DNA from 3 places in the Mesobacillus boroniphilus genome. Region 3 is predicted to be linked to each of the others. Evidence: riboswitches for the same ligand, from Rfam matches in the RefSeq annotation. Region 3 holds a riboswitch; each other region holds the start of a gene.
What was found. A riboswitch is a leader RNA that binds a small molecule or an ion and turns the genes downstream of it on or off. The one in region 3 is predicted to bind cobalamin.
Positions count from the first base shown of each region.

Region 1: it holds a riboswitch for cobalamin, as region 3 does, so the genes downstream of both, DYI25_RS05400 (ABC transporter substrate-binding protein) here and DYI25_RS21700 (ABC transporter substrate-binding protein) in region 3, are expected to answer to the same signal.
Region 2: it holds a riboswitch for cobalamin, as region 3 does, so the genes downstream of both, DYI25_RS17845 (acyl-CoA thioesterase) here and DYI25_RS21700 (ABC transporter substrate-binding protein) in region 3, are expected to answer to the same signal.

Region 1 covers NZ_QTKX01000001.1:1,065,520-1,076,477, forward strand. The annotation lists gene mdcA (malonate decarboxylase subunit alpha) at 1-1,069, shown strand, start outside; gene DYI25_RS05375 (triphosphoribosyl-dephospho-CoA synthase) at 1,038-1,958, shown strand; gene DYI25_RS05380 (malonate decarboxylase subunit delta) at 1,974-2,285, shown strand; gene mdcD (biotin-independent malonate decarboxylase subunit beta) at 2,263-3,957, shown strand; gene DYI25_RS05390 (malonate decarboxylase holo-ACP synthase) at 3,948-4,571, shown strand; gene DYI25_RS05395 (FMN-binding negative transcriptional regulator) at 4,843-5,448, shown strand; cobalamin riboswitch at 5,634-5,830, shown strand; gene DYI25_RS05400 (ABC transporter substrate-binding protein) at 6,002-6,973, shown strand; gene DYI25_RS05405 (adenosylcobinamide amidohydrolase) at 6,960-7,760, shown strand; gene cbiB (adenosylcobinamide-phosphate synthase CbiB) at 7,757-8,740, shown strand; gene cobD (threonine-phosphate decarboxylase CobD) at 8,697-9,773, shown strand; gene DYI25_RS05420 (bifunctional adenosylcobinamide kinase/adenosylcobinamide-phosphate guanylyltransferase) at 9,752-10,333, shown strand; gene DYI25_RS05425 (cobyric acid synthase) at 10,330-10,958, shown strand, end outside.
Region 2 covers NZ_QTKX01000003.1:99,043-110,000, reverse strand. The annotation lists gene yfkAB (radical SAM/CxCxxxxC motif protein YfkAB) at 1-914, shown strand, start outside; gene DYI25_RS17865 (flavin monoamine oxidase family protein) at 1,155-2,252, opposite strand; gene DYI25_RS17860 (sugar O-acetyltransferase) at 2,361-2,921, opposite strand; gene DYI25_RS17855 (ribonucleotide-diphosphate reductase subunit beta) at 3,067-4,104, opposite strand; gene DYI25_RS17850 (ribonucleoside-diphosphate reductase subunit alpha) at 4,124-6,355, opposite strand; gene DYI25_RS17845 (acyl-CoA thioesterase) at 6,333-6,842, opposite strand; cobalamin riboswitch at 7,004-7,188, opposite strand; gene DYI25_RS17840 (hypothetical protein) at 7,271-7,438, opposite strand; gene arcC (carbamate kinase) at 7,553-8,515, opposite strand; gene DYI25_RS17830 (YfcC family protein) at 8,568-10,058, opposite strand; gene DYI25_RS17825 (M20 family metallopeptidase) at 10,089-10,958, opposite strand, start outside.
Region 3 covers NZ_QTKX01000006.1:22,246-33,203, forward strand. The annotation lists gene DYI25_RS21685 (GNAT family N-acetyltransferase) at 1-96, opposite strand, end outside; gene DYI25_RS21690 (FtsW/RodA/SpoVE family cell cycle protein) at 93-1,280, opposite strand; gene DYI25_RS21695 (hypothetical protein) at 1,580-2,356, shown strand; cobalamin riboswitch at 2,615-2,794, shown strand; gene DYI25_RS21700 (ABC transporter substrate-binding protein) at 2,926-3,882, shown strand; gene DYI25_RS21705 (FecCD family ABC transporter permease) at 3,848-4,909, shown strand; gene DYI25_RS21710 (ATP-binding cassette domain-containing protein) at 4,906-6,351, shown strand; gene DYI25_RS21715 (VOC family protein) at 6,400-6,783, shown strand; gene DYI25_RS21720 (MFS transporter) at 7,399-8,673, opposite strand; gene DYI25_RS21725 (SulP family inorganic anion transporter) at 8,942-10,414, shown strand; gene DYI25_RS21730 (universal stress protein) at 10,505-10,924, shown strand.

The DNA of each region.
Region 1 (10,958 bases), on a different contig from region 3:
TGAACTGCCACGTGTCGATATACCTGGTTCCTGGGTCGACTTTGTCGTCGTAGCCGACAAGCCGTACCAGCTTGAGCCACTTTTCACCAGGGACCCGAGACATATTTCGGATATTCAAATACTCCAGGCAATGATGGTGATCCGCGGTATTTATGAAAAGCATCAAGTGCAATCGCTTAATCACGGAATTGGCTATAATACGGCTGCAATTGAACTTCTTTTACCGACGTATGGTGAATCCCTTGGACTAAAGGGTAAAATCTGCAAACACTGGACATTAAATCCCCATCCAACGCTAATCCCTGCGATTGAGAGCGGGTGGGTAGAGAGCGTACATTGCTTTGGCGGGGAAGTCGGAATGGAAAAGTATGTTGCGGCAAGGAGAGATGTGTTTTTCACAGGACATGACGGAAGCTTGCGTTCAAATCGGACTTTATGCCAGTTAGCCGGACAATATGCCGTCGATCTGTTTGTCGGCTCCAGTCTGCAAATAGATGGTGCGGGAAATTCTTCGACCGTAACGAGCGGTAGGCTTGCAGGCTTCGGAGGCGCGCCAAATATGGGACATGATCCAGGCGGAAGACGCCATTCCTCCCAAGCGTGGCTCGACATGATGACGAGCGATGATCCACTGGCACGAGGGAGAAAACTGGTTGTCCAGGTAGTTGAGACATTCCAGAACGGCAACAAACCAGTGTTTGTTGAGTCATTGGACGCTGTGAATGTGAAGAAAGACGCAGCACTGGCAACTGCACCTGTGATGATTTATGGAGAAGATGTCACTCATATTGTCACAGAGGAAGGAATTGCCTACTTATATAAAGCAAGCAGTATGGAGGAGCGACGCCAGGCAATTGCGGCAATTGCGGGTGTCACCCCGATTGGCCTTGAACATAATCCTAAAAAAACAGACAAGTTAAGAAGAGAAGGATTGGTTGCCCTGCCTGAAGATCTGGGAATCAGAAGAACGGATGCAACGCGATCCTTGCTTGCCGCAAAAAATGTTGAAGAGCTTGTGGAATGGTCGGAGGGATTGTATGAGCCACCTGCTAAATTCAGAAGCTGGTAAGAGAGACTCAGGAATGTTTTTGGAGAAACAGGAATTCAGTCTGCATCTTGCAAACTTGGCTGTCAAATCGCTTATAGAAGAAGCTGAGCTAACTCCTAAACCAGGACTTGTCGATAAAGATAATTCCGGCTCACATTCTGATATGACATTTAAAACGATGATTCAATCAGCAGAAGCCTTGGAGCCAACCTTCAGGGGGATTGCAGAGGCAAGCTTTAAACATGATCTCTCACAGGAACTTCGGGAAGAAATTGCTGCAATCGGACGTCGGGGAGAATTTGAAATGTTAGAGGCTACAGGAGGCATCAACACGCATAAAGGGGCAATATGGGCACTTGGCCTGCTTGTCTCGAGTATAGCAATGAATCCTGACGGTTCTTCGCTCAACAAGATCGCTTTCACTGCGGGAGAGCTTGCCCGCTTTTCAGACAGGAATCTGACTGAACAGATGACAAATGGGAAGCGCGCGAAGGATAGATACGGGGTAAATGGTGCAAAGGGTGAGGCCCAGCAGGGTTTTCCTCATTTAATCAAAGTCGCATTGCCCGAGCTGTTTACCTCGAGAAACAGAGGTATCGAGGAGAATCATTGCAGGATAAACGCTCTGGTCGCACTGATGGCGAGTGTTGATGATACGTGCATTTTACATCGCGGAGGCGCTGAGGCGCTGAGCTGTACTAAGAGTCTTGCCGCGGAAATCCTGGCTTCTGGCGGCGTATCGACTAAGCAAGGGTGGAAGCTTTTAGGAAGGCTTGACCAATCCATGCGCAAGTACAATGCTTCCCCGGGCGGTAGTGCAGACTTGCTTGCTGCAGCACTATTCCTTGATTTTTTTCAACAAAGCAGGACTCAAATGACTCAAAAGCAGCAACTGCTTTTAAATTATTAAACGGAGGACTGGCACATGGAAAAATTAAATTTTAAATATCCTGCATCAAAATTCCTTCAGACTCAGGCACATATTGGTGTCGTCGGTTCAGGTGATCTTGAAATCGTTATAGATCCATCTGATCGCGGGTTTGCTGAGGTGACTGTAAGGACAGGGACTACAGGTTTTAACGAAACATGGAAGAGGGTCCTGGAGAGGTTTTTTGCCCAGAATGACGTTTCGGCAAGCATCTTGATCAACGATTTCGGTGCAACTCCTGGGGTCGTCTCATTGAGATTGGCACAAGCTTTGGAGGTGGCTCATGATGCTGGATACATTAAAAAATAGCTTCACTGAATGTGGAGGTCGTGAACGGGCCCGTCTGTTATTGACTCCCAATACTTTTAGAGAACTGCTTGATCCATTTTCCGGAATTGAGTCTCCCCACCTGGAACCCCAGGGCATTGTACCGCAAAGTGATGATGGCGTTATCATTGCCCGTGGAGAATTGAACAATCATTCTTTGCTTGTAATTTCAATAGAAGGGAAATTTCAGGGCGGTGGAATTGGTGAAGTCTCAGGGGCTAAGATTGCAGGAGCACTTGAGCTTGCATTGGAGGAAAATAAATCGGGGAATAGCTTATATCCAGTATTAATATTTGACACTGGCGGAGTCAGGCTTCAGGAAGCAAACTATGGATTACTGTCTATAGCTGAAATTGGTGCGGCTATTGTTGCACTAAGGGAATATGTTCCTGTGATTGGAATCATTCCCGGAAAAATCGGAGCCTTTGGCGGCATGTCAATAACAGCTGGATTGTGCAGCAAGATCATCATGACCCGTGAAGCTCGATTAGGATTAAATGGGCCGGAAGTAATCGAGCAGGAAGCAGGAATAGAGGAATTTGACTCGATGGACCGCCAGCTGATCTGGAATACTATAGGCGGCAAGCAGAGGGAAGCAGCCGGTTTTGCTGATTACCTTGTTGAGGATGATATCAAGAGCATCCAGCAATCTATCATCCAAGCTATCTCACTGGGCAAGGATGATACACCAAAAAGTGCACAGGTTGATCGATATCTCTCCTTCTTAGAAGCTGTTAATACCACTGAAACTTTAACACCTGAAAATGCACGACAGCTTTGGAATCAGTCAGAAGGGGCGATTCAGAAGTTAAAGGTTCCTTGCTATGATGAAAGTCCAGTCCATGGACAATTATCAAGAGGACATAAATGGTTTAAGCAGTTAACTGCAGGTGCTGAGAACATCGGGGAAATACCATCAGTGCTTTGTGCTGATTCGGTTATCGGAAATCGGGCTGCGCGCTTCCTGGCAATAGTACCCGATGAAACGAGCCGCTTTCCAAGAGCAAGGTCTGGTGAATTTGGTATTGAACAAGGATGGATGCTTGCAAAGCATATACGTGAAGTGATCGAAGAAGATCGGTTTAAAGAGAAGAGGGCAATAATCGCTGTTGTCGATGTGCCAAGCCAGGCATATGGATACAGAGAAGAACTGTTAGGAATCCACCAGGCATGTGCAGCAGCCGTCGATGCTTATGCAACAGCAAGATTAGCAGGGCATCCCGTCATTGCATTCATTCCTGGAAAGGCAATATCAGGCGCTTTTCTATCACATGGATTGCAGGCAAACAGGCTGATTGCTCTAGATGACGAGGGTGTCAATGTTCATGTGATGTCAAAGCAATCAGCAGCCCGGATCACGATGCGAACGATTGAGGAGCTTGAAGAAGCAACAAAAAAGGTACCTGCGATGGCTTATGACATACGTTCCTTTGAAAAACTCGGTGCTCTTCATAGTCTGCTGGATGGAGTAAATGCCGATGAACCAGCAGAAGAAGACATTTTAAGGGTTTTCAGTAAGTTAACAGAAGCTATTGAGGACATAGAAAACAAACAGAGAGATTTAAGCAGCAGACTTACTTCTGCTTTTGCCAGACAAGGCGGAAGGGAAGCCTCCATATTGGTGAGAGAGAAGCTGGCTGAGCAATGGAACTAGAAACACATGACTTGCTGGAGATCGATAAAAAGGATTTAATAAGCCATACAGAGATTCCGGAATGGGCGGTCCATTCACTTGAAAATACTCCATTTGTCGTGGTTCGCCGTGTCCATGCACCAGAGGGACAGGTAGCCGTTGGGATAAGAGGGAGAAATAGAAATCAAAGATTTGGCGCATTCCTTGAAGAAAGAAAAGTGATTCGGCAAATTAAACCAGAACAACTCACATCAAAGAAAATGTGGGAGGATAAGCAGGCTGATGTTTTCTCAGCTCTAGACATGGCAGCATCTATTTTTCGAAATTACGAGATCTCCTGGGGACCGGGGGGCAGCGTTGGATTCGAGCTTGCCAGCGGTGTGGTAACAGTCACATCCGAAAGTGACTTAGACCTTATAATCCGGGCACACCAACCACTTCCAATAGCAGATGCTGTCGCTATGGTTGAAAGGCTGGAAAGAAGTAATGTAAGAATCGATGTCCAAGTTGAAACACCAGCTGGCGGTTTTTCTTTAAAGGAGTATACTAGGGATTCAGGTTCCTTCCTTTTAAAAACAAAAATTGGACCGAAATTAACCAGAAATCCTTGGAATGAGGAAGTTAAAAAATTTTAATTTTATAGAAAAATTTACTTTAGAAGCGCAGGGGGAGTATATAACGTACCTTGCGCTTTTTTCTTTTCTAATAAAGAATGGAGAAATAATTTGCTGTAATAATGAAAGGTAAGCGATGTTCATGTCGAATTTTTACTAACGGTGAATGATTTAGTGCTTTCTTTTTTAATGATGAGTTTGGGAGAGTATAGGGGATACCTCCTGGTTTTTCTGCATATATATGTGTGATAAAAATATATGGTCATCTAATCCTTTGAAGGTGAGAAGATTTATGTATATACCCAAACATTTTAAAATCGATGATATGGAACAGATATATGAGTTTATTGAAAAGTATAGTTTTGTAACTCTATACTCGACACATATGGGAGAACCTTATGCAACTCATTTGCCGCTGATTCTAAAGAAAGATGAAAATGCTTTATATGGCCATTTTGCCAGGGCTAATGGGCAGTGGAAGGATATTGGGAATCAATTGGCTCTTGTGGTTTTCCAGGGTCCTCACTGTTATATTTCACCTTCTTGGTATGAAACAACTAATGCGGTGCCTACGTGGAATTATGTGTCCGTCCATGTATACGGGAAAGTGGACATAATTGAAGATGAAAAGGTACTATTTGATTCCTTGGATGAGATGGTCACTAAATATGAAAAGCCAGATAGTCCTTACAATTTGAAAAAGGTAGACACCGACTATATTGAAGGATTGAGTAAGGGCATTGTTGCGTTTAAAATAGCCATTACTAAAATTGAGGCAAAGGCTAAACTAAGTCAAAATCATTCACTGGAAAGGCAAGAGATAATTATTCAAAATCTAGAAAAAATTGCAGGTCAAGATCATTTAGAAGTAGCGACCCTAATGAAGAAAAATCGCTAAAAATCTGCTGAGTGGAAAATTAAAACAGACAGTAGCTATAAACTGTACCCTGTCTGTTTTTTTCAAAGCTTTCTAGAAAATGAAAAAATCACAAAATTGTACTTAAGGAATTAAATTTTAGCTAATTTATACAAATTATTACTTCTATCGACAGTAATTGTGTATAATTGGATTCAGCGGAAAATTTAATACATAAAGAATTTGGTGTCTTCTAAACGAGTTAGTAGTTTAGAGACTTAATAGGGAAGTTGGTGAAATTCCAACGCGGTCCCGCCACTGTAACTGGGAGCTTCAAGCTTGATGCCACTGTACTTTTTGTATGGGAAGGCGCTTGATAGCAATGACCAGAAGCCAGGAGACCTGCCTGATTCTTCGCGCCACAACCTACGAGGATAGGAGGTGTTTGGGAACGATTCTGGCTTTTTATAGGAAGAACCGGCACAAACATCTCCATGGGTAAAATGGAGGTGTTTTTTTAGTTTCATAGACATGTTTTTTGTTGTGCAAAGAATTTGAGTACAAACCTTAAAAAGATAATTCGGAGGAATGACAAATGAAGAAGTTGAATGCATTTTTATTTGCTTTATTGTTAACGATTGGTGCTTTGGCTGGTTGCGGCAGCAATGCTGACCAGTCAAACGCGGAGGAGACAAAGAAAACTGAGACGGCCCAGCAGGCAGAAGCGAAATTCCCTGTCACCATTAAGGATGGAACAGGGCAGGAAGTGACCATTGAATCGAAACCAGAAAAAATCGTTTCCCTGATTCCAAGCAATACGGAAATTGCCTACGGATTGGGTCTGGATGAACAGATTGTCGGAGTTTCTGAATTTGATAATTTCCCTGAAGAAGTGGCCGAGAAAGAGAAGATTGGCGGCATGGAGTTCAATCTCGAGAAAATCATTTCTTTAAAGCCTGATTTGGTTCTTGCCCATGCTTCTAGTGCGCATTCGTCTGAAGCTGGACTTCAGCAGCTTAAAGATACAGGAATTACTGTGCTTGTCGTTAATGACGCGACAACTTTCGATGAAGTATATGAATCAATCAGCATGATTGGTACAGCGTCAGGTCAAAAGGAAAAAGCCGATGTTATGATAGCGGACATGAAGAAAAAAATTGAAGAGATCAAAACAAAAGCACAGGAAATAAAAGAGGAAGACAGAAAATCAGTATTTGTTGAAGTATCGCCTGCGCCTGAAGTTTATGCAGCTGGCAAGAATACCTTCATTGACGAAATGCTGCAGATCATTAATGCGGAAAACACTGTTACAGAAGAGGGATGGCCTAAGCTGGATTCAGAGGCCATTATTAAAAGAAATCCTGAGGTAATTATCACGACGCACGGTTATTATACACCTGAGCCGGTGAAAAATGTAACAAGCCGTGAAGGCTGGGACAAGATTACGGCGGTCAAGGAAAACCGCGTAGTCGATGTTCATTCAGACAAGGTGACGCGAACTGGCCCGAGGCTGACAGAAGGAGTAGAAGAGCTTGCAAAAGCGGTTTACCCGGATGTTTTTAAATAATAAGGTGAACTCTCATAACTTGCAGACAAGCATTCAAAAACAGATTCATTCCAAGGTAGCCGCACAGGAAATGAGAAGAGTTCCTGCAGCTTGCTCAGACGATGCAGAACAAGTGGAAATAGGAGAAAGCCATCTCAAAATGACGGGAGATTTCGTTGTCCTGAATTCTCCTATTCCATTAAAAACGATGTCTTCGGGAGTTGTCGGAGCGGGAACCGGCTGGTACAGGACCTTCGTGAACCGGCATGTGGACAAGGGTTATGATTGCAGTGACCACCGGAAAGAAATGATCCATTATCTGAAGGGACAGGGATTCGAGCCTGGTGAAACGGTTGGGATGATGACTGCCGTGATGCTGGAGGATGTATGTTATAAGCAATATCAGGAAGAAGGGTTCTCAGTCTTTATTGTTGTTACGGCAGGTACCGGAAATGCGGTGGACGCCTCAAAAAGCAGCGAGTATTATTCAGATGACATGTCACCAGGAACCATTAATATATGGATTTTCATCAGCGGGGAACTGACCGAGGAAGCTTTCATCCAGAGTATTATGACGGCTACTGAAGCGAAGACAAAGACCCTGCATGATTTGGAAATCAGGGACCGCTTGTCAGGAACGGTGGCCACAGGTACTTCCACGGACAGCATTCTGATTGCATCCACCCACTGCGGGCAAAAGCTGGATTACGCCGGCACGATTACTCCTCTGGGGAGGATCATAGGCAAGGGAGTGCATGAATGTACAGCAGAAGCAATCAGGAACAGCAAGAAAAGGGTGAAGATATGATTCTGAACCATCTTATCGCCGTGACACTTGCTGTCATCCTTGATTGGTTTGTTGGTGATCCGCCAGACTGGCCGCATCCGGTGAAATGGATGGGAACACTAATCTTCAAGTTAGACAGGCGATTGAATAGAGGCAGCGGCAGAAAAGCTAAAGGAGTGGCAATGGCCGCTGCCGTCCTTCTGATTGTCGGAAGCATCGCCCTCCTGGTTACATCGTTATTTTACACCCTGCATCCATTAGCGGGAATCCTCATGGAAGCTGTGCTGATTTCCACTGCCATTGCCCAAAAAAGCCTGAAGGAAGCAGGGCTATCGGTCTATTATCCACTTTTAGAAAATGATTTGGAAGAGGCTAGGCATAAGCTCTCCTGGATTGTTGGCCGCGACACAGAGCGGCTTAAGGAACCGGAAATTGTCCGTGCTGCTGTCGAAACGGTAGCCGAAAACACGAGCGATGGCATTACCGCCCCGATTTTCTGGGCAGTGATTGGAGGAGCTCCGTTTGCGCTTTTGTATCGGGCAATCAATACCTGTGATTCGATGGTCGGTTATAAAAGTGAAAAGTATTTTGATTTTGGCTGGGCATCAGCGATACTAGATGATCTGGTAAATTGGGTGCCAAGCAGGATTACTTCATTTTGTATGATCACTGCGAATCGCCCGCTTTTTACCACAAGAATGGCCGCCTTGAAGATGGTCAGGCGCGATGCCAAAGAGCACCCGAGCCCAAACAGCGGATGGGGAGAGGCTGCTGTGGCTGCCATACTGGGTGTCCAGCTCGGAGGCATAAATTATTATAAAGGTGTCATTTCTGAACGCGCCACGATGGGTGAACCACTTGTTACCCTTGAGAAAAATCATATTGTAGCAGCAAACAAAATTGTCACATCAACTGTTCCGCTCTTTTTAGCAGTGCTGTGGCTTGGGGGGATTCTCTATGAAATGGCCGTCTCATGGTGCCAATCCACACTTTTTATATGAAGCAATGAATCTGCCAGTTCCAAAAGAAAAACTGGATTTCAGTGCCAATATTAATCCACTCGGTCCGCCTCCTGTGTTGAAAGAGAATTGGGGCAAGCTCCTTGAGGCGGTTACTGAATATCCAGATCCACACGGAACAATTCTGAAAAGAAAGATCGCCGAAAGGGAAGGATTGCAGGAAAGCAATGTTCTCCTTGGGAATGGGGCTGCTGAAGTCATTTCACTGATTGGCCGGATGCTAGCTGGAAATCAGGCGGTGATTGTCCAGCCTGCTTTTTCGGAATATGAAGAAGCATGCAGGGTAAGTGGCTGTCAGGTACAGTATCACCAGATTCCAGATACCTGGGCATGGATGGATGATGATTTAGATGCAAAGCTAAAGAAAGCAGATGCTTTATTTCTTTGCAATCCCAGTAATCCCACCGGCGCTTACTATTCAAAGTCCATTATTCTCCATTTGCTGGAGAAGTGCAGAAGCCAACAATGCTTGCTGATTGTAGATGAGGCGTTTTACGACTTCCTTGCAGACTACGAATCTATCAGCCAATGCATAAATGAATACCCGAATTTACTTATCATCAGATCGATGACAAAAATGTTTGCTATACCTGGCCTGAGGCTTGGCTATTTGCTTGCAGATCCAGCTGTCATCAGGAAGATTGCGGCTTTCCAGCCACACTGGAGCACAAATGGAATTGCATTGAAGGCAGGTGAATTGTGCCTCGAGAGTGAATCTTACATAAAAGAAACCATTACCTTAATCGAACAGGAAAGACAGCGTCTTTTCCTTTTTTATCAAAGCCGGGAAATGCTGGTTTCTCCATCCAGGATTAATTTTTATCTACTTAAGGACCCGACTCTTAGTAACCAGTATTCTTTCCTGCAATACCTGCTTAACAGAGGCATCATCGCAAGGCATACAGTGAACTTTCCTGGGCTTGAAGGGGAATGGCTGAGATTTGCCATTAAGGGACCGGGTGATAACGACAAGTTGATGGAGGCGGTGGACGGATGGCTGGACAGTCGTCTTTAATTTTTATCAGCGGCGGTGTCCGGAGCGGGAAAAGTTCTTTTGCTGAAATCCTTGCAGGCAAATGGGAAGCTGAATATTCCGGCCAGCTGCACTATGTCGCTGCAGGGCAGCCAAGTGATCACGAAATGAATGCGAGAATCATGCGCCACCAACATGACCGTGAACTCAGAGGGTTAGATTGGAGAACCTGGGAAATCCCCAGGAATCTTTCCCCGCTTTCAATGGTTCTGACAAGAAATGATATCGTCCTGCTGGATTGTCTGACAACACTGTTGAATAATGAGTTTTTTTATAAAGAGGGGCAGTGGGAAACTAATGACTTCCCGAAAATGATCGTTACAAAGCTCATGAATGAGCTGAAACAAGTCGCTCAGCAAACAAGGGCTTTTATCGTTGTCAGCAATGAGGTCCTTGGTGAAGCGATAGCGGATGATCGGCTTGTATATACCTATTCAAAGGTTTTGGGCGAGCTTCACCAAGCTCTAGTAAAAGAGGCAGATTATGCTTATTTGGTTGAAACTGGGGTGCCGATTATGATGAAGGGAGAGGGTTCTCCATGAAAGGAATAATGGTTCTTGGTACAGCATCTGATGTGGGGAAAAGTCTGATTGCCACAGCCATCTGCCGGGCCTATGCAAATGAGGGTGTTAGGGTAGTTCCGTTTAAGTCGCAAAATATGTCTAACAACTCGTACGTGACATCTGATGGAAAAGAAATCGGCAGAGCCCAGGGAATCCAGGCAGAGGCAGCAAGGACAGAGGCTACGGTTTGGATGAATCCGATTCTCCTAAAGCCGAGGTCCGACCAGGAAGCGGAAGTGATTCTATTTGGGAAAGCGACTAATTCCTTGTCAGGAAAGGCATACAGGGATATTTTTTACGAAAGGGGACTTGAAGCAATCCGTTCCGCTTTTGAAAAGCTTGGCGAGGATTACGAAATGATTGTAATGGAGGGTGCTGGCAGCCCTGTAGAAATCAATTTGAAAGACCGTGAGCTTGTCAACATGAAGGTAGCGGAAATCGCCGATGTACCGGCCGTACTGGTTGCGGATATTGACAGAGGCGGGGTATTTGCCAGCATTATCGGTACTTTGGAGCTAATGTCCCCCGAAGAAAAACTGCGGATAAAAGGTTTGATCATCAATAAATTCCGCGGTGACCAATCCTTGTTCGAGGATGGAATTAA
Region 2 (10,958 bases), on a different contig from region 3:
TGGACGAAATCCCGAAGCTGCGCTCTTTGAGCATTACCGGCGGCGAACCGATGCTTTCTCTCTCTTCGGTTAAAAATTATGTCGTTCCGATTTTGAAATACGCTTTTGAACGCGGCGTCCGTACGCAGATCAATTCCAATTTGACGATGGATCTTTCGCGGTACGAGATGATTATCCCGTATTTGGATGTACTTCATATCTCACACAACTGGGGCACTGTCGATGATTTCGTCGAGGGCGGATTCGCGATGATGGAAAAGAAGCCTGACTACCAGCAGCGCGAAAAATATTTTACAAGAATGATAGAAAACAGCAGAGAACTCGTGAAAGCCGGCGTCATGGTGTCGGCAGAAACGATGCTGAACAAGCGAACTTTGCCGTATCTTGAAAAGATTCACAGGCAAATCGTCGATGAAATGCATTGCCAGAGACACGAGGTGCACCCAATGTACCCTAGCGATTTCGCAAGCAGCCTCGAATCATTGACACTCGAAGAAATTCGCAAAGCCATCCACCACCTGCTCGACATCCGTGACGAAAATGTCTGGATGCTGTTCGGAACGCTGCCTTTCTATGCATGCAGCAATAAGCAGGAGGATCTGGACCTGCTAAAACGTCTTTACAACAGCAAAAATGTGACCGTCAGGAATGACCCGGATGGTCGTTCGCGCCTCAATGTGAATATTTTCAACGGCGATATCATCGTCACCGATTTCGGCGATACTCCGCCGCTTGGCAATATTCAAAACACCAGTCTTGAAGATGCCTATCAAAAGTGGCAGAAATCCGAAATCGCTAAGCAGCTAAGCTGTCACTGCCCGGCTGTTTCCTGCCTCGGTCCGAATATTCTCGTAAAAAACAGTTACTATCAAGAGTCCGACTTTAGCAAGCTGCGACATAACGTTTCCAGGTAACAATGGGGAGAAGTAAGGCTGCTTTCGCATTGATTATTGCTTTGCGTATATAACCCTATTTGCCGTATTGTGACTGGTCTCAGGCTCTTTTCTTCCTGCTCCTTGACTGCAAATGCTTAAAAAGTCGTAAAAATCCAGAATCCGATTTTTACTTTTAAAAGAGAAAGCAACAAAGTTTACGAAAAGAGCCATTAGTAAAAGGCCTGATCCACTTTTTAGGACCAGGCCTTTCTTTTCATATCATAAAACTTTCATTACTTCAGATGCCGCTCGCTCCGCTGCTTGAAGTGCTCCTTCCAGATGCCCGCCATGTCCAGGCGCTGTTTCTGTAGCCGCAAAAATAACCCTCTTTTCCCAAGAACTCTTCCCTGCCGGCAGGCCATAGTCTGGGAAGCTGGTCAACGGCAGTGCATCTTCCTCCACAGCTGTTTCTGGATCGCTCGCCCAATCTTTGTAAAGGAGAGCAATGGGTTTTCCAGCTGGCGGGCCAAAAAGCCTTGTCAATTGGTCAGTGACCAGTCGCAGAATATGCTCCTCACCAATTTCTTGACGCATATTTGCCGGAAGCCCGAAAAAACCAAAAAGTGCGCCATATCCTGTATCAGGTGAAGCATCATGAATTTCTTGCAAGGGCCCGGCCCAGCTGGTGATCTGGCCGGAGAGACCAGCATCCCTCCAGAATGGCCGATCATAAATCGCAATCGCTTTCGCTTGTCCCGCCATCCACGTCGGCTTGTCTTTAAGGCTTGCTATTAGTCCATCGGGGAGTCGCGGTTCAAAAGCGATCCTTTCTGCCAGTATTCGCGGCGGCAATGCCAGGATTACAGCTGCACCCCGAAAGCTTCTCTTTATTCCATCACACTGTTCAGCTTCTATTGTGACTCCGTCTGCCTCCTCCAGTTGGATTGCATTAACCCGGGTATTCAGTTCGACTGTGCCAGACGGAAGTGAGGATGCGATGGCATCAATAAGGGACTGCATACCGCCGGCCAGCCGCACCGACCTCTCGACTGCACCTTTTGGGAGAACATGACGCTGTGCCTGCCCAGTTTGCGATTGCTCAAAAAGCATTGATCCTGAGATATGCTGTTCAATGGTGGGCAATCCAAGGTCTTTTACCAATTTGGTGATGGCAGACTCGTGATTAGGCCAGAACCAGGTCGGGCCCAAATCAAACTGGCCAAGCTCCGGCCTGTCTTTGGCTGCCATGCTCAAAACCCTGCCCCCAAGCCGGCTGCGCGCCTCCAGGACCCTGCAGCTTATGCCTTTTGATTGCAGCAAAGAGGCAGCACGCAAACCTGATAGGCCAGCCCCGACAATCACAACCTGTTCTTTCATTCTGGTTTCCTCCATTCATTAACACTTCGTTACCAGCGCAAGACCTTGTCCTGACATTTCTCTCGCTCTATCGGGATCCTTGTCCAAAATCAAGCCAGGCTTACCTGCTTAAAGTTCAATCTGTTTAATGACTCTAGCCGGATTGCCCCCAACGACAACGTTATCCGGCACATCTTTCGTCACGACTGCCCCTGATGCGATTACGACATTGTCTCCTACTGTTACTCCTGGATTAATGATTGCACTTCCGCCAATCCATACATTATCTCCAAATGTGATCGGTTTGGCATATTCCCTTCCTGAATTCCGTTCAGTTGGATCAAGTGGATGTGTTGCTGTATAGATTTGCACGCCAGGTGCAAGCATGCAATTGTCGCCAAATCGGACTTCACAAACATCCAGGATGGTGCAATCAAAATTGGCAAAAAAGTTCTCTCCTACATGTATGTTATAACCGTAATCAAAGCGGATATTCGGCTCCATAACCACGGTTTCTCCAGTTGAGCCGAGTAATTCCTTTAATAACTTTGTCCGTTTTTCTCCTTCGGTTTCCAATGTTTGATTATATATCCTAACTTTTCGTCTAGCTTCCTCGCGTTCCTTTACTAATACTGGGTCAGCAGGATTATACATTTCTCCAGCCAACATCTTCTCTTTTTCCGTTTTCATTTTTGTTGACCTACTTTCGGTTATGAATGGCAACGTCCTGTGCACTAATTCATGACTGCCGCTGCCAATTGAAGCAAAGGGTACGTCCCTATGCTCCCATACTATCAATATTAGCGGAACTTATAAAAGGAATTTGCCGGGAGTTTTATAGTTCATCAAATCCGTTTTCATCGGATGTCTTGGTGTACTGTCTTGATTTTTGCTCAAAGAAATCTGTCTTGCCAAGGTCTACTTCTTGATAGGCGATAATCCACCTTAACGGATTGGTCCGATGTCCTTCGAAAGGCGCATTGAAGCCTAATTGTTCTGCTCGTTTGTTAGCCATGAACTTTATATAGGCTTCCACGTCTGACATGAGCAAACCGTCGATCTCGTTGCCGATTATATAATTAGCCCACTCAATCTCTAACTGTGCAGCTTCCTTGAAGGCTGCGGTACCAAATCCCCTCAATGATTCTGTGTTGTGCTCGGGATTTTCACTTAGAATCTCTTTGAAGATCTTTTCAAATAATCCTACATGCAGCTGTTCGTCACGGTTGATGTAGTTAATCATCGTACTGGTGCCAACCATTTTCTGATTCCGCGCAAGGTTATAAAAAAAGGCGAAGCCCGAGTAGAAAAACAGGCCTTCAAGGATGACATCATAGACAATGGAATGCAATAGATTTTCGATGCTTGGGTTTTCCGCGAAACCTTTATAGCCGTCCGTAATAAATTCATTTCGCTTGCGCAGGATTGGTTCTGTCCTCCAATAATCAAACACTTCCTCCTGCTTTGATTTGGGAACGATGCTTGACAGCACATAGCTGTAAGAATGATTATGGATTACTTCCTGCTGCGCCAAAATGATCATCAAAGCATTTAAACTGGAGTCAGTTAGATAATCGGCAACTTTACTGGCGTAGTCCGTCTGAATGCTGTCAAGGAGTGCCAACAGCCCAATGATTTTTAAAAAGGCATCCTTTTCTTTTTCGGAAAGCCTCGAAAATTGCTTAATATCCTTGGACATATTGATTTCAAAAGGGGTCCAGAAATTTCCCAGCATTCTCTTATATTTTGGATACGCCCAGGGGAAGCGAACATCATCCCAATTTAATATGTTTGAGTTACGGCCATTAATAATTCCAGTCGAAGCATTTGGAGCTTCAACGTCTACAAGAGTTCTTTTCTTCAATTGGGTCATGGTTTTCTTTCCTTTCCTCTTAACTATGGCAGCTTTCACATTCGTCAAACTCACTGCTAGATGTGGATCGGACATAGTAAGTCGTTTTTAAACCGGACTTCCAGGCATCCATATGCAGCTCCAGCAGTGCTTTTGCCTTAATCGTGTTTGTCACGTAAAAATTAAACGAGATGGATTGGTCGATATGGCGCTGACGGCGTGCATTTTGCCTGATGCTCCAGTGCTGGTCAAGGCTGTAGGCTGTCTTATAGAACCACATGGTTTCAGCTGATAAATCCGGTGCGGTCACCGGAATCTTGTAATCTTTTTTCTCCTCGGAGTATTCAAGCCTGAAAATCGGGTCAATGCTTGCTGTCGAACCTGCAAGGATGGAGGTTGATGAGTTGGGTGCCACTGCCATCAGGTAGCCGTTCCTGATTCCATACTGCTTTACTTCCACAGCCAAGTTCCCCCATCTTTCGCCAGTGTACTGTCTCTTTTCGAAAAACTGTCCAGTCGACCAATCTGAGCCTTCGAAATAAGGGTATGCCCCTTTTTCTACCGCCAGCCCAAGGCTTGCATTGATTGTTAAATAGGCGATATTTTCATAGAGAGCATCACAATACTCGACAGCTTCTTCGCTTTCCCATTTGATTCCTTTAAGAGCCAGCAGATGATGCCAGCCGAATGTTCCCAGTCCGATTCCCCTGTAGTTTTTGTTGGTTATTTGCGCCTGCAGGACCGGGATTTCATTGATATCTATGACATTATCCAGTAATCTAACCTGGATATTAATGACTCTCTCCAATACATCATCCATCACACTTTTCGCTAAAGAAATCGAGGATAAATTACAGACGACAAAGTCACCCGGCTTTTTATAGATTAAAATCTTTCCGTCCTTCACTGTTTCCTCTTCAAGGAGGGTAGGGCTCATATTCTGTGTGATTTCCGTGCAGAGATTACTGCAGTAAATCATCCCTTTGTGGTGATTGGCATTAAGTCTGTTAACCTGATCCCTGTAAAACATGTAAGGTGTGCCGGTTTCAAGCTGAGAGACCATGATCGATTTAAAGATTTCAATGGCAGGTACCACTTCATGTGACAAACTAGGATGGTAGACGCAGGCCCAATATTTGTCACGGAAGGAGCCTGCCCCCTTCTCCTCATCGAAATAATCTTCAAGGGAAAATCCCATGACCTTCCTTACTTCATGAGGATCGAACAGATACCAGTCCCCTCGCTTTTCTACTTGTTCCATAAATAAATCGGGGATGCAAATACCCGAAAACAAATCATGCGTCCTCTGGCGCTCGTCTCCATTGTTCAGTTTTGCATCCAGAAACGGGAAGATATCTTTATGCCAGACATCGAGATACACAGCAATTGCACCCTGACGCTGGCCTAATTGATCAACTGAAACCGCGGTGTTATTCAGCTGTTTCATCCACGGGATGACTCCGGAACTGACCCCTTTAAAGCCCTTGATATCACTGCCGCGGCTTCTGATTTTACCAAGATAAACACCAATGCCGCCGCCATTTTTACTCAAGGTCGATATATCTGTATTCGAGTCGTAAATACTCCTTAAATCGTCCGCAACTGTATCGATAAAGCAGCTCGATAATTGGCCATAGCTTTTGCCGGCATTCGAGAGTGTCGGAGTGGCCACTGTCATATAAAGATTTGAAATTGCCCAGTATGCCTCCTTAACTAGTTCAAGCCGTTTTTCTTTCGGTTCTTTAGCCAGCAGTGTCATGGCGATCAGCATGAACCGTTCTTGTGGCAGTTCGGCAAAATCACCATTTTGTGTTCGCGCCAGATACCTTTCCGCCATGGTTAAAAGACCGATATATGTAAACAGCTTGTCTCTCTCGGGATCAATGACTTTTTCCAGGTAATCTATTTCTTCACGGGAGTAGGATGTTAAGACTTTACTGTCATAAATCCCAATACCAATTAATCTATTGATAAGTTCATAGAACGATCCGTAACCAGACTCTAATCTTGTATTTCTATAGTTTGCGCTAAGCTTGTATAATTTCTTTAGATAAAACCTCGCAGCCACATATGTCCATTCAGGCTCATTCCGGCTGATTCGTTCAACGGCGGATAAAATCAGCATGTTTTCGATCTGGCTGTCTGTCATTTTCTTCACTTCAAGGGCATGATCCACCTTTTCTTTGAACCGTTGAAAGTCTAGTTTAGGGAACGACCGCTCTATTTCTGCGACAAGTTTGGCTACATTTTCATCCTTTACTTGGATACTCATTGAACATTCCTCCATCTTGGTTACTTTTTCTCATTTCCAGCCTCCTCTGCCTTCTCATATCGGCAGTGTTGAACATCTCCTGTTCTTCATCATTCTCTGGAATCACCCTTGCGACGGGTACCGGTTTACCATTGTCATCCTTTGCAACCATGGTAAGAATCGAGGTGGTAGTCAACGTTTTCCTGCTAGTTTTCAAGTTTTCACTTTCCACTTTCACGAACACTTCCATTGACGTTCTGCCTGTTGAAATGACCACCGCTTCGAGTGTTAAAATATCGCCTACTATTGCGGAAGACAAAAAATTCACCGAGTCAATCGAGGCGGTGACGACAGCCTTTCTGCTATGTTTCATTGCCGCTATAGCGGCAATTTCATCAATATACGAAAGTACCGTTCCGCCAAAAATGGTTCCAAGATGGTTTGTATCCGGAGGCAAAACCAGCCGGTTCTGAAATGTCCTCGATACATTTGATGATAATCTTTCCATTGTTAACCCCCTAAGTGCAAAATGCTCCCTGAAAAATGAGAAAAACCCATCTCGAAAGATGGGTTTAAGTAACGTTGATCGATTAACAGCTCATATAAAGCAGCAAAAAAGCATGAGTCTATCAATTTATCCACGTAATACCTTCCCAATTCCCGAAGAAGATAACACGAATAAATATGGCAGGTCTCCTGACTTGTGCTTCACCCTAATTTAAGGCCTTCCCATCTATTTTTTAGACAGTGGTTCTTCCTTATTTCGTCAGCACTTACAGTTGCGGGAACAGTTCTGGATTCTCACCAGATTCCCTATTAAGTCTTGTTCAGACACCATACTTATCGGTAATTTCAATATTTAGTTATAAAACTACTTATCCAACACAATATATCGTGTTATGAATTGATAGTAAATCATCTTCCTGGCTTTTTCAACTATTTTTCATCCATGGGTGCATGGGGACATACGCCATATCCCACTTCTCCTTTCCGTTGCTTAATTTTATGATTCTTAGCCAGTTCATCAAGAAACTTGGAAGAGAAGATACGACCTAGTTCATCAGACAACAGCTTGAATTCGTCTTCAAATGTTAGTTCGACCATACAAAAAAGCCCACCTTTCTTTGGATTTAAAGAAAGGAAAGGCTATTTTCCAATAAAGTGATATTTATTTGCTTAACTTGATGGATATGGGATACGTCCCTATGCATCCACCTGCTAGGAAAGAATTTTTTCCCCTTGCATCGAAATGACGGTTCCAGCTTTTCCTTCCATTGCCTCAAAAGCAAAGTCAAGTGAAGTGATGATTGTTTTCCTCTCTGGATTTGATTGTGCGAATTGTATCGCTGCTTGAACTTTTGGAAGCATGCTTCCTGCTGCGAAGTGGCCTGATTGACTATAGGATGATAGTTCTCCGATGCTGATTTCTCCTAGCTTGCGTTGGGTTGGCTTATTGAAGTCGACATATACATGATCAACAGCTGTTAGAATGATCAGGGCATCCGCATTTACTAGTTCTGCCAGCTTTTGCGAAGCAAAATCTTTATCAATGACCGCTTCAATCCCTTTCACACCATTCTCTGTCTCTATGACCGGAATTCCGCCTCCCCCTACAGATATCACAATATTTCCTTCATCGACAAGAGATTGTATAACAGAATGCTCCTTGATGCTAACAGGAAGTGGTGAAGGTACTACTCTTCTCCATCCTCTTCCTGCATCCTCCTTAAATTTTGCTCCCGTTTCTTCCATCAATCTCTTCGCTTCTTCCTCACTATAAAAAGGGCCGATTGGCTTTGTTGGATTTTTAAATGCTGGATCCTTCTGATCAACGACGACACGAGTGACAATTGTAGCGATATTCTTTTCAATCCCTCGTTCCTTCAGTACTTTATCCATCGCATTTTGCATCCAATAACCAATCATTCCCTGGCTCATTGCACCGCAAGTATCAAGGGGCATTTGAGGATTCTTATCTGAATGTGCTGCTTTTTGCTGAAGCAGTATATTTCCCACTTGAGGACCATTGCCATGAGAAATAATGATGTCAATCCCTTTTTCAATAAAACCGACCAGCTGTCTTGCGGTATTTTCAAGCGCTAGCTGCTGAGCCTCAGCCGATGCATCTCCTGACTGGATCGCATTTCCTCCTAGCGCGATCACAACCTTTTGTTTTTTCATACTAATCGCCTCTTTATCTGTGTTTGTAGGATTTCATAAAAAGCCAATACGATTAATTCAGCATTGTCGCAATGCTTAAGATGATCATGACAATTACTGAAAGAACAACGACTAATTTCCAGACATGTTTTAAATAGGTTGTATAAGGTATTCTCGCAATCGCCAGGGCACCCATGATAACCGCACTGGTAGGAGTAAGCAGGTTCACTACCCCTGAGGCACTCTGGTAAGCGGTAATGACTAAATGCCTGCTCACTCCCGCAAAATCAGCGAGTGGAGCCATAATCGGCATTGACAATGTTGCTAAACCAGATGTTGAAGGTACCAGGAAAGAAAGCGGAAGATAGAATAAGAAAGCAAGGTTTGTAAATACAACCGATCCCATATCGCTTAGGAATCCTTCTCCCCAATGGAGGACGGTAGCTGTCATTCCGCCAGCATCCATTACAACGGTAATCCCTCTGGAAATAGCGATGATCAAAGCAACACCCAGGAGATCTCTTGCTCCATTGACAAAAGTACTTGTGAATTCCTCTTCCTCCATCCTGTAAATGAATGCAATGATGATGGACGAAGTCAAGAACAGCATGGTCAGCTCGCCAAACCACCAATCACCCAGTGGCATCATACCACCAAGGAACTTACCGATGACCGGAATACTTGCTAAAGCGTTTGTCATATCTTCAAAGATTGAAATATTGAATTTATAAGCCCAGGGAATGACACCAAGGATCATCACAACAAAGGTCAAGGCGAAAACGGATAATACCGCTTTATGGCGTCCAGTGAATTCTAATTCTCCTGTTTTTTGGGATAGAAAATGCTTCTCATTTTCTTCTTTGAATTCGGCAATCAAGGATTTGGATGGGTCATCCTTCACTTTCTTTGCATAACGCATGACGAAAAGAATGCCCACGATTAAAGTGACTGCAAGGATAATCAGTCGGAGAACAATGCCGTCACCTATCGAAATACCCGCAAATCCTGAAGCAATACCGGTCGCAAATGGATTGACAGTTGAGCCAAGACAGCCGATACCGGCTCCAATCGCAATAATCGATACCGCTGTCAATGAATCATAACCAGCTGCAATCAGGACTGGAATGAGGATCGGATAGAAGGCGATTGTTTCCTCAGCCATTCCATAAGTCGATCCGCCAATTGCGAACAATATCATTAGAATTGGAATTAGCCATTGCTCCCTGCCCTTCAGTTTCCGGATGACTCTCGCAATCCCGGCATCTATAGCCCCTGTCTTCATGACAACGCCAAGGAACCCACCGATAACTAGTACAAAAAGGGCAATATCCTTTGCATCAAAGAAACCGTTGATTGGAGCATTCAATACCTCCCAAAGGCCTTGAGGGGTTTGTTCATCTTCAGCAAGCTTCTGATACGTGCCTGCTATCGGCAGCTCCCTTCCAGTATCTTCATCTACCTTTGTATCGTAATGCCCGCCTGGAATGACCCAGGTTAAAGCGGCTATGACGACGATAATCAAAAATAATAATGTATACGCTGTAGGCATTTTGAACTTTTTCATACCAATACCTCCAATGATTGAAATACATATCTAGCGAGTTAACCTGTAAATCGCTTTTGCATATATGATCATTGCTGTAAAAATGGCCTCCAGTTCGATATATTCATTCGGCTGATGTTCAGTTTTCGACTGATGAGGGAATACAGCCCCGAACGCAACGGTGTTATTCATTGCCCTGGCATAGGTTGCTCCTCCTGATGAAATAGGCTGTGAAACGGTATCTTTCGTAACCTCCTGATACTCATTCATCAGTGTTTCGATTAAAAAATGGTCTTTTGGAATATAGATTGATCTCAAATAATCAAACTCTTTGTACTCCAGACCATATTCCCTTGCCTTCTCAGACAATAGGTGTACAATCTCTTCTTTATCAGACTTAACTGGAATTCGAATATCGATTGAAAGTCTCTCTATCTCTTCATTCATCTCAATCTTTCCGACATTAAATTTCAGCTTGCCTGACTCTTCATCTTCGCATTCTCCAAAAATCCTTTTTCCAAATGGATCTTCATTCACTACCTCACTGACGAATTCAATGGTTTTTGACGTATAGCCAATACTCTTCAATGCAATCAATAGCCGATTGATCGCATTGATTCCTTTTTCCGTTACCTGAGCATGGACCGATTTTCCGTTGACCGTTACGGTTTCGGAGTCTGCTTCATATGCAAAGTCCAATTCCTTAAGGGCTGCTTTCAGTTCTGCTCGGTTCTCTCCTCGATAGCTTGCATGGTCCGGCACCGCATTAAAAGCATTACCTGCTGTCAGTCTTAGGCTAGTGTCGTTTTTTCCTTCCAAATGAAGCTGAAGAAGTCCCTTTTCAGCATAGACAAGCGGGAAGGTGGAGTCCGGAGTGAATCCCATGCTCGGGATTTCTTCGAGCTCACAATAACGATTCAT
Region 3 (10,958 bases):
CCAGCTTTCAAAATCAATTCCGAAAATATCAAAGGCCAGCTGCATGAAGCTTTTTCTCAAAGTTTCATTTCCATGGTAATGGCTTACTAGCTTCATATATCAAAACTCCTGTCTTTCGATGCAAACATATAGGTTTTATGATGGAACCTGATTCCGTAAATCAACCCCATCGCGAGCATATTGCCCATAAGCGAGCTGCCGCCGTAGCTGATGAATGGCAGCGGGATCCCGGTAATCGGCAGCAGCTGGATCGTCATCCCGATATTCTGGAAGACGTGGAAGGTAATCATGCTGATGACGCCGGCACTGATATAGGTATTAAAAGGGTCATTCGTATCCAGTGCGGTTTTAGTTAAATGGTAGATTAACAGGAAGTACAGGCTGATGACGAAGCTGCCGCCTACAAAGCCAAATTCTTCGCCAATTACACTGAAAATGAAGTCAGTATGGCTTTCGGGTATATAGACTTCGCTGCCGTTCAAGCCTTTTCCAGTCAGCATTCCGGAACCTATTGCACTGAGCGATTTTAATAGATGGTATCCATATTCGGGGTAGCTATCAGGGTCAAGCCACGCATAAATACGCCCGAACTGATATGTTTTTACACCCAAGTATTCTTTAAGGATTTCCGGCTTCCAGATGACGAGATACAATATACCGGTTCCAAGTGCCGCACCTCCGCCGTAGAGCGGAAGGATGATTTTCCAGGTGATACCTGAAACAAGGATGATTCCGGTGAAAATCGCCAGCACGACGAGAGAGGTTCCCAGGTCAGGCTGCAGCATAATCATTCCAAGTGGCAATGCGGTTATGAAGCCAAGCTTAATGAAAAGCAGGAAGTCAGTTTGAAGTGACTTTATTGTATGTTTTTTATGGTGGGCATAGATCGTGCTGCTAAGGGCAAGAATCAGAAAGACTTTCATGAATTCCGAAGGCTGGATGGAACCGAATGGCTCGATGAAAAACCAGCTTTTGGCGCCATTCCTTTCCTCAGCTATGCTGGCAGGAGCGAAAAACAGGAAGACGAGCAGGAAGACTCCAAAACCGTACAAATACCAGCTGAGCTTGCGGTACTGTTCGCTGTCGAACATCATCACAACTCCAATGATCCCCGACCCAACGACATACCAAAAGATTTGCTTGTATAAAAAGTTCTGTCCAACATATTGGCCTGTTCTCTGGGCGCTGTATATCGCGAAGCAGCTTGTCAGAAAAAACAACAATAAAAGGAGCGTCAATGTCCAATCAAACCTATCAAATTTTTTAATATGCTTTTCCATTTGCTACACCCTGTCCGAATCGTTTTTACAATTTTATGCTAGCAGAGTTGAATTATCCTTACAATCCCTACTTAGGGAACATTTTCCTGTATAAAAAATAGACGAATGAAAAGGTGGAATAGTTTCTTTGTGGATAGGGATTCTTATGCCGGGTAAGACCGATAATAATTGTGGTTTTGAAGAGTCAGAATAAGATATTTTCACTGGTTTTTGTTAGAATGAAAGGAGCGTTATTTGTACGGATTCAGAATGTCGCTGGCAACTTTGCAGCTGAGAATTTTTCCGGGAGGTTTTGCCCTTTGAAAAAGAACCATCCTTATAGCAGGGATTTACTATATGTCCATCTGAACGAGCGGGACCAATACGTGCTCTCGCATGGCATGGAATTCCATGAGTTCGCAAGGTCATTGTCTGATTCACTTAACCATTTGCTGCTGTTGAAGCATCAATATGAGGATGGTGAATTCAACAGACATACCCTATTTGAGTATGTACCTGAAGACGGAGTTGAAAAGTTGGTCGCCGCCAATGTCCATGCATACGGAGATTTTTGCTGGATTGATTTTGAGGAAGTGGAAGCACTTAATGTGCTTTCGGCACAGGAGATTGCCGAGATCCTTTATCTCGGGCACATCAAGCACCATTTGAAGCTGCCATTCTACAACCAGCTCAATAATCGTTTTGTTTACCTTTCTCATGAGGATGGGTGGTTTAACAAAATATATTACCGCAACTTCAATGATTTTTTCCGGATGCTCGGGACTGTTCTTTCTGGCAAGCTCGGGGAAATGAAGCCTGAAAAAACACTGCTGGGGATCAGGAAAAAGAAGTCCTATCCAGCCGTCAGCAAGGAAATTCTGAAGTCATTGACACTGGCGTTGAAGGAAGGAGCGGTTTTTTCGTTGAAAAACATCCAGCAAAACCGCAACAGAATTGAAATTCCAATCTGGATCATCGGGGACTTTGCCAACATGGATGACATGCATGATGAATATAAAGAAGCAAGCCGCAGCAATCCGGATGGCAGGCTTGTCTTTGATAAAAAGGTGAAAGAATGGAGTCTGCTTGCCAAATAAAGCTGTTTTCGTAAAGATTGTTGTTAAAATCCTAAAGCCGATTTTAACGTGATAAAAGTCATTTTGTAAGTCGGTACTAAGTTTGCAAGCTCTTTTCTCATAATAAGCGTTAATTTTGTAAAGAAACTTAGGTAATACAATCCTATTTTGTAGTCAATAGCAACAAAGTATGAGAAAAGAGCCCCCAATAAAGTCGAAAAAGCAAAAACTTTGGAGCAATTTTTGGCAAATCGTGTATAATTGAATTTAGCGGAAAAATACATATCGAAATGAACGGGTGTCTTTTAAAAAAGACTTAATAGGGAAGTTGGTGAAAATCCAACGCGGTCCCGCCACTGTAAATGGGAGCAAGCTGCAACGGCCACTGTACAAATGTATGGGAAGGCGCAGCGAGCATTGACCATGAGCCAGGAGACCTGCCTGTACATTGCACCAGCAAACCTACGAGGATAGGGAGGTGCCGACAGGCTCTATGTCTTTTATGATGATAAAGAACATTTGCTTACTCGGACATCTCCCCTTCAGGTGGAGATGTTTTTTATTTATCGAAAAAATTGGAGGAAAAGCAAATGAAAAAATTATTATTGTTGATTATTGCGGCTGCAATGATCCTGGTTGGCTGCAGTACTGAAGCACAGCTTGAAAAGAATGATGGCGAAAAAACCGCGCAGGAACAAAAGTCGGGTTTCCCGGTCACTGTAAAAGATGCGCTTGATGAAGAAGTTGTCATCGAAGAAAAGCCCGAAAAGATTATTTCCCTGATTCCGAGCAACACGGAAATTGTCTATGCACTCGAGAACGGAGAAGCAATTGTCGGTGTCACGGATTTCGACAACTATCCAGAGGAAGCCATGTCAAAGGAAAAAATCGGCGGAATGGAATTCAATATTGAGAAAATGATCTCGCTGAATCCGGACCTTGTCCTTGCCCACGAGTCTACTGCGGATACTGCAAAGGCAGGCCTTCAGCAGTTGAAGGATGCGGGAATTAATGTTGTCGTTGTGAACGATGCGCAGTCGTTTGAAAAGGTGTATGAATCAATCGAGATGATTGGCCAGGCAATTGGTGAGCCGGAAAAGGCGGCTGAACTTGTAAAGAATATGAAAAATAGTTTTGCAGAACTGAAAAAGCAAGCTGAAGCGATTAAACCTGAAGAGCAGAAAACGGTGTTTGTAGAAGTATCCCCGGCACCGGAAATCTATACAGCCGGCAAAAATACTTTTATCAATGAAATGCTTGAATTGATTGGTGCGAAAAATGCTGCTGGTGATATGGATGGATGGGCAAAGGTCGACCCAGAAGCAATCGTCGAGCGTAATCCTGATGTCGTTGTGACAACCTATGGTTATTATACAGAAAAGCCAATTGAACAGGTGCTTGCAAGACAGGGCTGGAATAATGTCAAAGCGGTCAAGGACCAGCAGGTATATGATGTCCACTCCGACCTCGTAACCCGCTCAGGCCCAAGACTCGCTGAAGGAGCAGAGGAGCTTGCCAAAACCATTTACCCGGACGTTTTTAAATAATAAAGGAATAGCATATTTGATTGCGGCAGCTTTTTTGATCATTTCGATGCTGCTGGGCATATCAATCGGAACGGTTTCGATCCCTGTACCCGCTATTATTGAAATCATTGGTACTGAGATTTTCCGCTTTCAGGGACAGGGAATCGATCCGATGCATGAAAGCATTGTTTTGGATATCAGGCTGCCGCGCGTGTTGCTGGCGGGACTTGTTGGCGCGTCCCTGGCAATTGCCGGTGCGGCATTCCAGGGATTGCTCCGCAACCCGCTGGCAGACCCGTATACACTTGGGATTTCTTCAGGCGCCTCCATCGGTGCGGTCGTCACGTTGTTTTTCGGAATCTCATTGCCGCTAGTTGGGGCATTCACCTTGCCCGTGCTGAGCATTCTGTTCGCATTCGCAACCGTGTTGTTTGTTCTCTTTTTTGCCCGGAGAGTCGACAGGCTGCTTAGGGTTGAGACGATTATATTGACTGGAATTATTTTAAGTTCATTTCTTGGATCGTTCATTTCACTAATGATCGCCTTATCCGGGGAAGAACTGCGGCAAATCATCGGCTGGCTGCTTGGCAGCGTGTCGATGCGCGGCTGGGAGTACATTAAAATTATCTTTCCTTTCTTTATTATTGGTTTGGTAATTTTGCTTGCCAATACAAGAGAGCTGAATGCAATGTCCTTCGGCGAGGAACGGGCACAGCACCTTGGTGTCAATGTAGAGCGCCGCAAGCTGCTGATTTTATTGTCCGGATCTCTTTTAACAGGCTCAGCTGTTGCGGTATCAGGGACAATCGGCTTTGTTGGTCTCGTCATTCCTCACCTGACAAGGATCCTCTGGGGTCCGGACCATCGTCATTTATTGCCGCTATCGGTGTTGATCGGCAGCGGCTTCCTGATTCTGGCAGACCTAATATCACGGACAATCATCGCGCCTTCAGAACTGCCGATCGGCGTGATCACAGCATTAATCGGAGCTCCGGTTTTTGCGCTAATTTTAATGAGAAATCGCAGGGAAAGAAGTGCTGGCCGATGATCAAAGTAAACGATTTGACAGGAGGATATGCAGGCGGCGAAGTCCTGAAAGGCATCAATTTTGAGGTTGGCAAAGGGGAGTTGTTTGGAATCCTTGGCCCGAATGGCAGCGGGAAGACCACGTTGTTAAAAATGATCAGCGGGGCTCTGGATTTCTCGCAGGGTTCCATCGACCTCGACTGCCGTCCGTTGGACCTATATTCGCCAAAGCAGCTTGCCCGGCTGATGGCAGTCCTTCCTCAGCATTCGGACCAGGCTTTTCCTTATACCGTAAAAGAAACGGTTTCGCTTGGGCGTTATGCACACCAGAAGGGCTGGTTCAATAGCTGGCGAGGTGAGGATGAGCGGATAGTCCAGAAGGTGATGGAGCAGACAGGCGTTACACACCTCCAGGAAAAATCAATCGTTGAACTGTCAGGCGGTGAAAAACAGAGGGTCTTTCTCGCGCAGGCACTGGCACAGCAGCCGAGGGTCCTCCTGCTTGATGAGCCGACGAACCATCTCGACCTAAGTTTCCAAAAAGAACTGCTTGATCTGTTGAAAAAGTGGGCGGCAGAAGAGGAACTGACAATCGTCTCTATTTTTCATGATTTGAACCTGGCTTCATTATATTGTGACAGGCTGCTGTTGATGGAAAACGGTGAAGTTTTGATTATCGACACTCCTGTGGAGGTTTTAAAGGAAGAAAGAATTAAAAGAGTCTATAAAACCCAGATTAAAAACCATCCGCATCCGGAAATCGCCAAGCCTCAATTGCTGCTGGTTCCCGAAGCGGACAGCAGTCATGATGCTGATTTTAAAATTGACGCCAGATTTCTCGATGTAGGGCAAGACAGGATCGTCTTGCAGTCACCGGTAAAATTGAGGACGATGTCATCCGGAATCACAGGTGCCGGGATCGGCTGGCACAGTTCGTTCGTACACCGGGTTGTACCAATGGAGTATGATTGCAGCGATCATAAGGTGGAAATGGCTGAGTATTTGCAGGAAAATGGCTTCCTGCCAAGCGAGACGGTAGGGATGATGACAGCTGTTCCCGCTGAGACAGCATCATACCAGCTTTTTGAGGCAGACGGTATGTCGATTTTTATCATTGTCTCCGCTGGTAACACTCATCGGGACAGCCCGAGGAATATCAATACATGGCTGTTCATTAATGGCAGGATTTCCGAGGAGGCTTTTATCCAGAGCGCAATGACCGCAGCAGAAGCGAAAATAAGCGTCTTGCATGAGCTGGAGGGAAGCGGGATGAGCAATGCTGGACAGTTAGCTGGCATTTCCACGGACAGCATCTGCATCGCCGCAACCCAGCAGGGCGAGGCGATTGCCTATGCAGGCACTGCAACACCGCTCGGGAAGCTGATCAGCGAGGGGATTTATACTTGCACAAAGGAAGCGATATTGAATTACAGAGCAAGTAAACCCGCGTTTGGATATAAATGAAGGAAACTCGACAAACCATCTCGAACTTATGTTTAAGAGGTGAAGATGATGGATTTAAAAATGGGTTATGTCATTTTATATGTTACCGATTTGGAAAAAACAAAGCATTTTTACGGTGAGCTGCTCGGCCTTAAACTCCGGAATGAATTTGGGACCTATATCGAGTACGAAACTGGCAGCACAGTACTGTCGATTAATACGAGAGAAAGCGGCCGCGAAATTACAAAGCTCCCGATCCCGGATGGAATCAGGAATGAACAAACCTTCGAGCTTGGATTCGTAACAGAGGATGTTGCTGGAGCTGTGGAGAAACTGATGTCAGCCGGAGTTCCAATCCTGCTCGAGCCAACCGAAAAACCATGGGGCCAGGTCGTAGCCTATGCAGCCGACCCGGATGGGCACTACATAGAAATCTGTACTCCGATTGGGTGAAAAAAAGTCCTGCAGCTTGTTAAGTTGCAGGACTTTTTTTATTTGAAGAGGAAAAATGAATTGCCTAATAATGCGAAAGAATATAGAATTTCGGTCATTGGAAAAGACCAATATGTGCCCGAATCGCGTGAGAAACCGGAATGACGGTCACAAGTAAGACCAACATGTGCCCGAAATGCTGGGAAACCGGAATGACGGTCACAAGTAAGACCAACATGTGCCCGAAATGCATGAGAAATCGGAATGACGGTCACAAGTAAGACCAACATGTGCCCGAAATGCGTGAGAAATCGGAATGACGGTCACAAGTAAGACCAACATGTGCCCGAAATGCGTGAGAAATCGGAATGACGGTCACAAGTAAGACCAACATGTGCCCGAAATACGTGGGAAATCGGAATGACGGTCACAAGTAAGACCAACATGTGCCCGAAACGCGTGGGAAATCGGAATGACGGTCACAAGTAAGACCAACATGTGCCCGAAACGCGTGGGAAATCGGAATGACGGTCACAAGTAAGACCAACATGTGCCCGAAATGCGTGAGAAATCGGAATGACGGTCACGAGCAGGGCAAATAAACTTACAATGCCTACCTAGTACTTACTCTAAGCGCTATCCTTCCTTCACTGGTTTTTTAGCAAGTAGTGATGCTGTTATACCTAAAACCGGCAAAATGATCGAAAACAGCAGAATTTCCTCATACCCGCCAAAAAGGTCAAAGGCAAGCCCAAATGGCAACGGCCCTAATGCTGAGCCGAGCACGGTTACGGTCATCGCCGAACCTTTTATACTGCCAAGCGATTGCCGTCCGAAAAAACTCGGCCAGACGTAGTTCAATGTAATCCGCTCAAATCCCCCGCTGATTCCCCACAGTACTCCAAAAATGATCGCGATTGCTGTACGATCAGCTGCCAGCAGCACGAGGATAAAAATGATTTCCCCTGCAAAAATGCCGGCAAGCACATACTGCACTTTTACCCGGTCGAGAAGAGGCCCAGCGATCAATGTGACCGGAAAACCGATCAAAGCCATCAAGCTTAACACAAGTGCGGCAATTCCTGGAGAAATGCCATTTGTCTTAAAAATCGAGATTAGGTGAAAAGTAAGTCCGGTATTGACGAGTGATGGTATCCCGACGCAAAAAAGCAAAAGCCAGTATGCGCGTGTTTTGACCGCTTCCTGGACTGTCCAGTTCACCTCTTCAAAGTGCTTGCTTGTTCTGTTTGGATCAGCATGGTCATTTGTCCAATTGCGTTTAACACCATCTGGATATTCTCCAATATCCTCCGGTTTGTTTCTGATCAATAAGTAGGCCAGTGGAACAAAGACCACCAAAAGCAAGATGCCCCATACCTTCCATGAGAAGCTCCAGCCCCAAGTGGCGACAAGCCAGGCATTCAGTGGAGGAAGCGCCGCTGAACTGGCAAACCCGCCAATGGCCATCAGGCTCATTGCCTTCCCGCGTTTCGTGATGAACCACTGTGGTACGAGTGTGTTTGGAATCAGGCTCATCGAACCCTGGCCGAGGACACGGATCAGGAAAAAGCCGATGAACAGCATCGCGGTGTTGACGACCATGCTGTTCCAGAAGCTGGCGAAGGCCAGCCCGATACCGACGATAACTGACATCTTTCTTTGTCCCCATTTATCAACGAAGCGGCCGACAAAGAACATACAGATTCCGGCAGCAAGGGTCGCAAGTGAATAGACCGCCGATACATGTGAGCGGCTCCAGCCGAAATCTTTTATGTAAGAGTCAATGAATACGGATACAGAGTATGTTTGTCCTGGGCCTGAAAAAAACACGCCAAGACCAGCGATGAAAACGATGACCCAGCCGTAATAAAAATTCGTCTTGAATGGTGCGGATAAACCCGATGTATTCATACCAAAACCTCCCAGAACATCATAACAAAATTCCATTGTTGAAAGCTTGCATGAACCAAAGTTAGATTGGCAATTTTACATTTAAAGGTTTTTACCGTATCTATGTAAAAAACGAAGATATCAGTCGATATTTGAAGAAAAGGACAATATACAGCGCTTACAATGGTAGTTGCTAGTTTTAATAAATATGTTATGATAATTCCTGTTTTTATCGGACCCGGCTTGCTTGAGAGTAGGAAGCCACAAAATAATATTAAGGGGTGTTTACTTGAATACTAATACAATTAAAGAACAATGGTTTGGCAACGTTAAAGGAGATATCCTTGCAGGAATCGTCGTTGCGCTTGCTTTGATTCCTGAAGCGATCGCTTTTTCGATTATTGCTGGTGTTGACCCGATGGTAGGACTTTACGCTTCATTCGCAATTGCTGTGACAATCGCGATTGTCGGCGGCCGTCCTGGCATGATTTCAGCAGCGACCGGTGCGATGGCGCTGTTGATGGTGACGCTTGTTGCTGACCATGGTTTGCAATATTTAATGGCAGCTACGATTTTGACAGGTCTCCTGCAGATTCTGTTTGGTGTGTTTAAATTGGCAAGGTTCATGAAGTTCATTCCGCGTTCCGTTATGATTGGCTTCGTTAACGCACTTGCAATTTTGATTTTCATGGCACAGCTAGAGCAGTTTGTAGACGCAACATGGGTAATGTATGCAATGGTAGCGGGCGCGCTTGCAATCATTTATCTTTTCCCGCGTATTACCAAAGCTGTTCCGTCCCCGCTTGTAGCGATCATCGTCATTACAGTGATTGCGCTGATGACAAAGAGTGGTGTAAGAACAGTTGGCGATATGGGGAATCTGACTTCAGCATTGCCAACATTCTTGATTCCGAATGTACCTTTTAACCTTGAAACATTAAAAATTATTTTCCCGTACTCATTGGCTTTGGCGATTGTCGGCTTGCTAGAATCATTGCTGACAGCTTCGATCGTCGATGATATGACAGATACTTCTAGTGATAAAAACAAAGAAAGTCGCGGCCAGGGGATTGCAAATATCGTTGCTGGATTATTCGGCGGTATGGCAGGCTGCGCAATGATCGGCCAGTCCGTAATTAACGTTAAATCGGGCGGACGAGGCAGATTGTCTGCTCTTGTTGCAGGTACTTTCTTGATGTTCCTGATTATTGTTTTAGGTAATATTGTGGTTCAAATCCCAATGGCTGCCCTGGTTGGCGTCATGATCATGGTATCGATCGGAACCTTCGACTGGTCATCAATCAAAGGCATGGCAAAGACTCCTGTTACAGACTCAATCGTCATGGTTGTCACAACTGTTACAACAGTGTTCACGCATGACCTATCAAAAGGTGTATTTGCCGGAATCATCTTGAGCGCGATTTTCTTCGTAGCGAAAATTTCCAAGGTGAAAGTCACATCAACTTTTGATGTCGCAAACAATCGCCGTACGTATTTTGTAACAGGACAAGTTTTCTTCGCGTCTGTAACGGATTTGATTGAATCCTTCGATTTGAAAGAAACAGCAAAAGAAGTCGTCATCGACCTGACCCATTCTCATGTCTGGGATGATTCAGCGGTAGCGGCCATCGATAAAATTGTCATCAAATTAAGAGCGAATGGAACAGTGGTCCGTTTGCACGGCCTGAATGATCCAAGCTCTCACTTGATTGACAAGCTAGCCGTTCACAAACAGGAAGGCGCCAAGCTGTCCGGACATTAAAACGTAAAATATATTTCGGGAAAGCACGTTGACGAATCAGCGTGCTTTCTTTATATATAAGATAATGGAAATAAATTCAGGAGGAATCGCATGTTTAAAAGAATCTTGTTAGCCTCTGATGGGTCTGACCATTCAGTGCGTGCGGCAAAAAAAGCGGTAGAATTAGCGAAGCTTAGCGGCGATAGTGAGATAACAGTGGTATATGTAGTCGATGGACAAACATCTAAAGAGGACGTTCTTCATAATGCGGATCGTACGGTCGTCGAGGAAAAAAGAAAAATCAGGCTCCAGCCAGTAACTAACTTGCTTGAAGAAGAGAGTTTGAACTTCAGGTATGAAAAATTGCTCGGAGAACCAGGGCCAGCAATTGTCGATTATGCCAACAAAAATCAATTTGATGTCGTCGTCGTCGGAAGCCGCGGTTTGAATGGCCTCCAGGAAATGGTCCTTGGCAGCGTCAGTCACAAAGTTGCTAAGCGGGTGAAAGCACCGGTTTTGATTGTAAAATAACCAGCGTTCAGGGATACCTGAGCGTTTTTCTTTG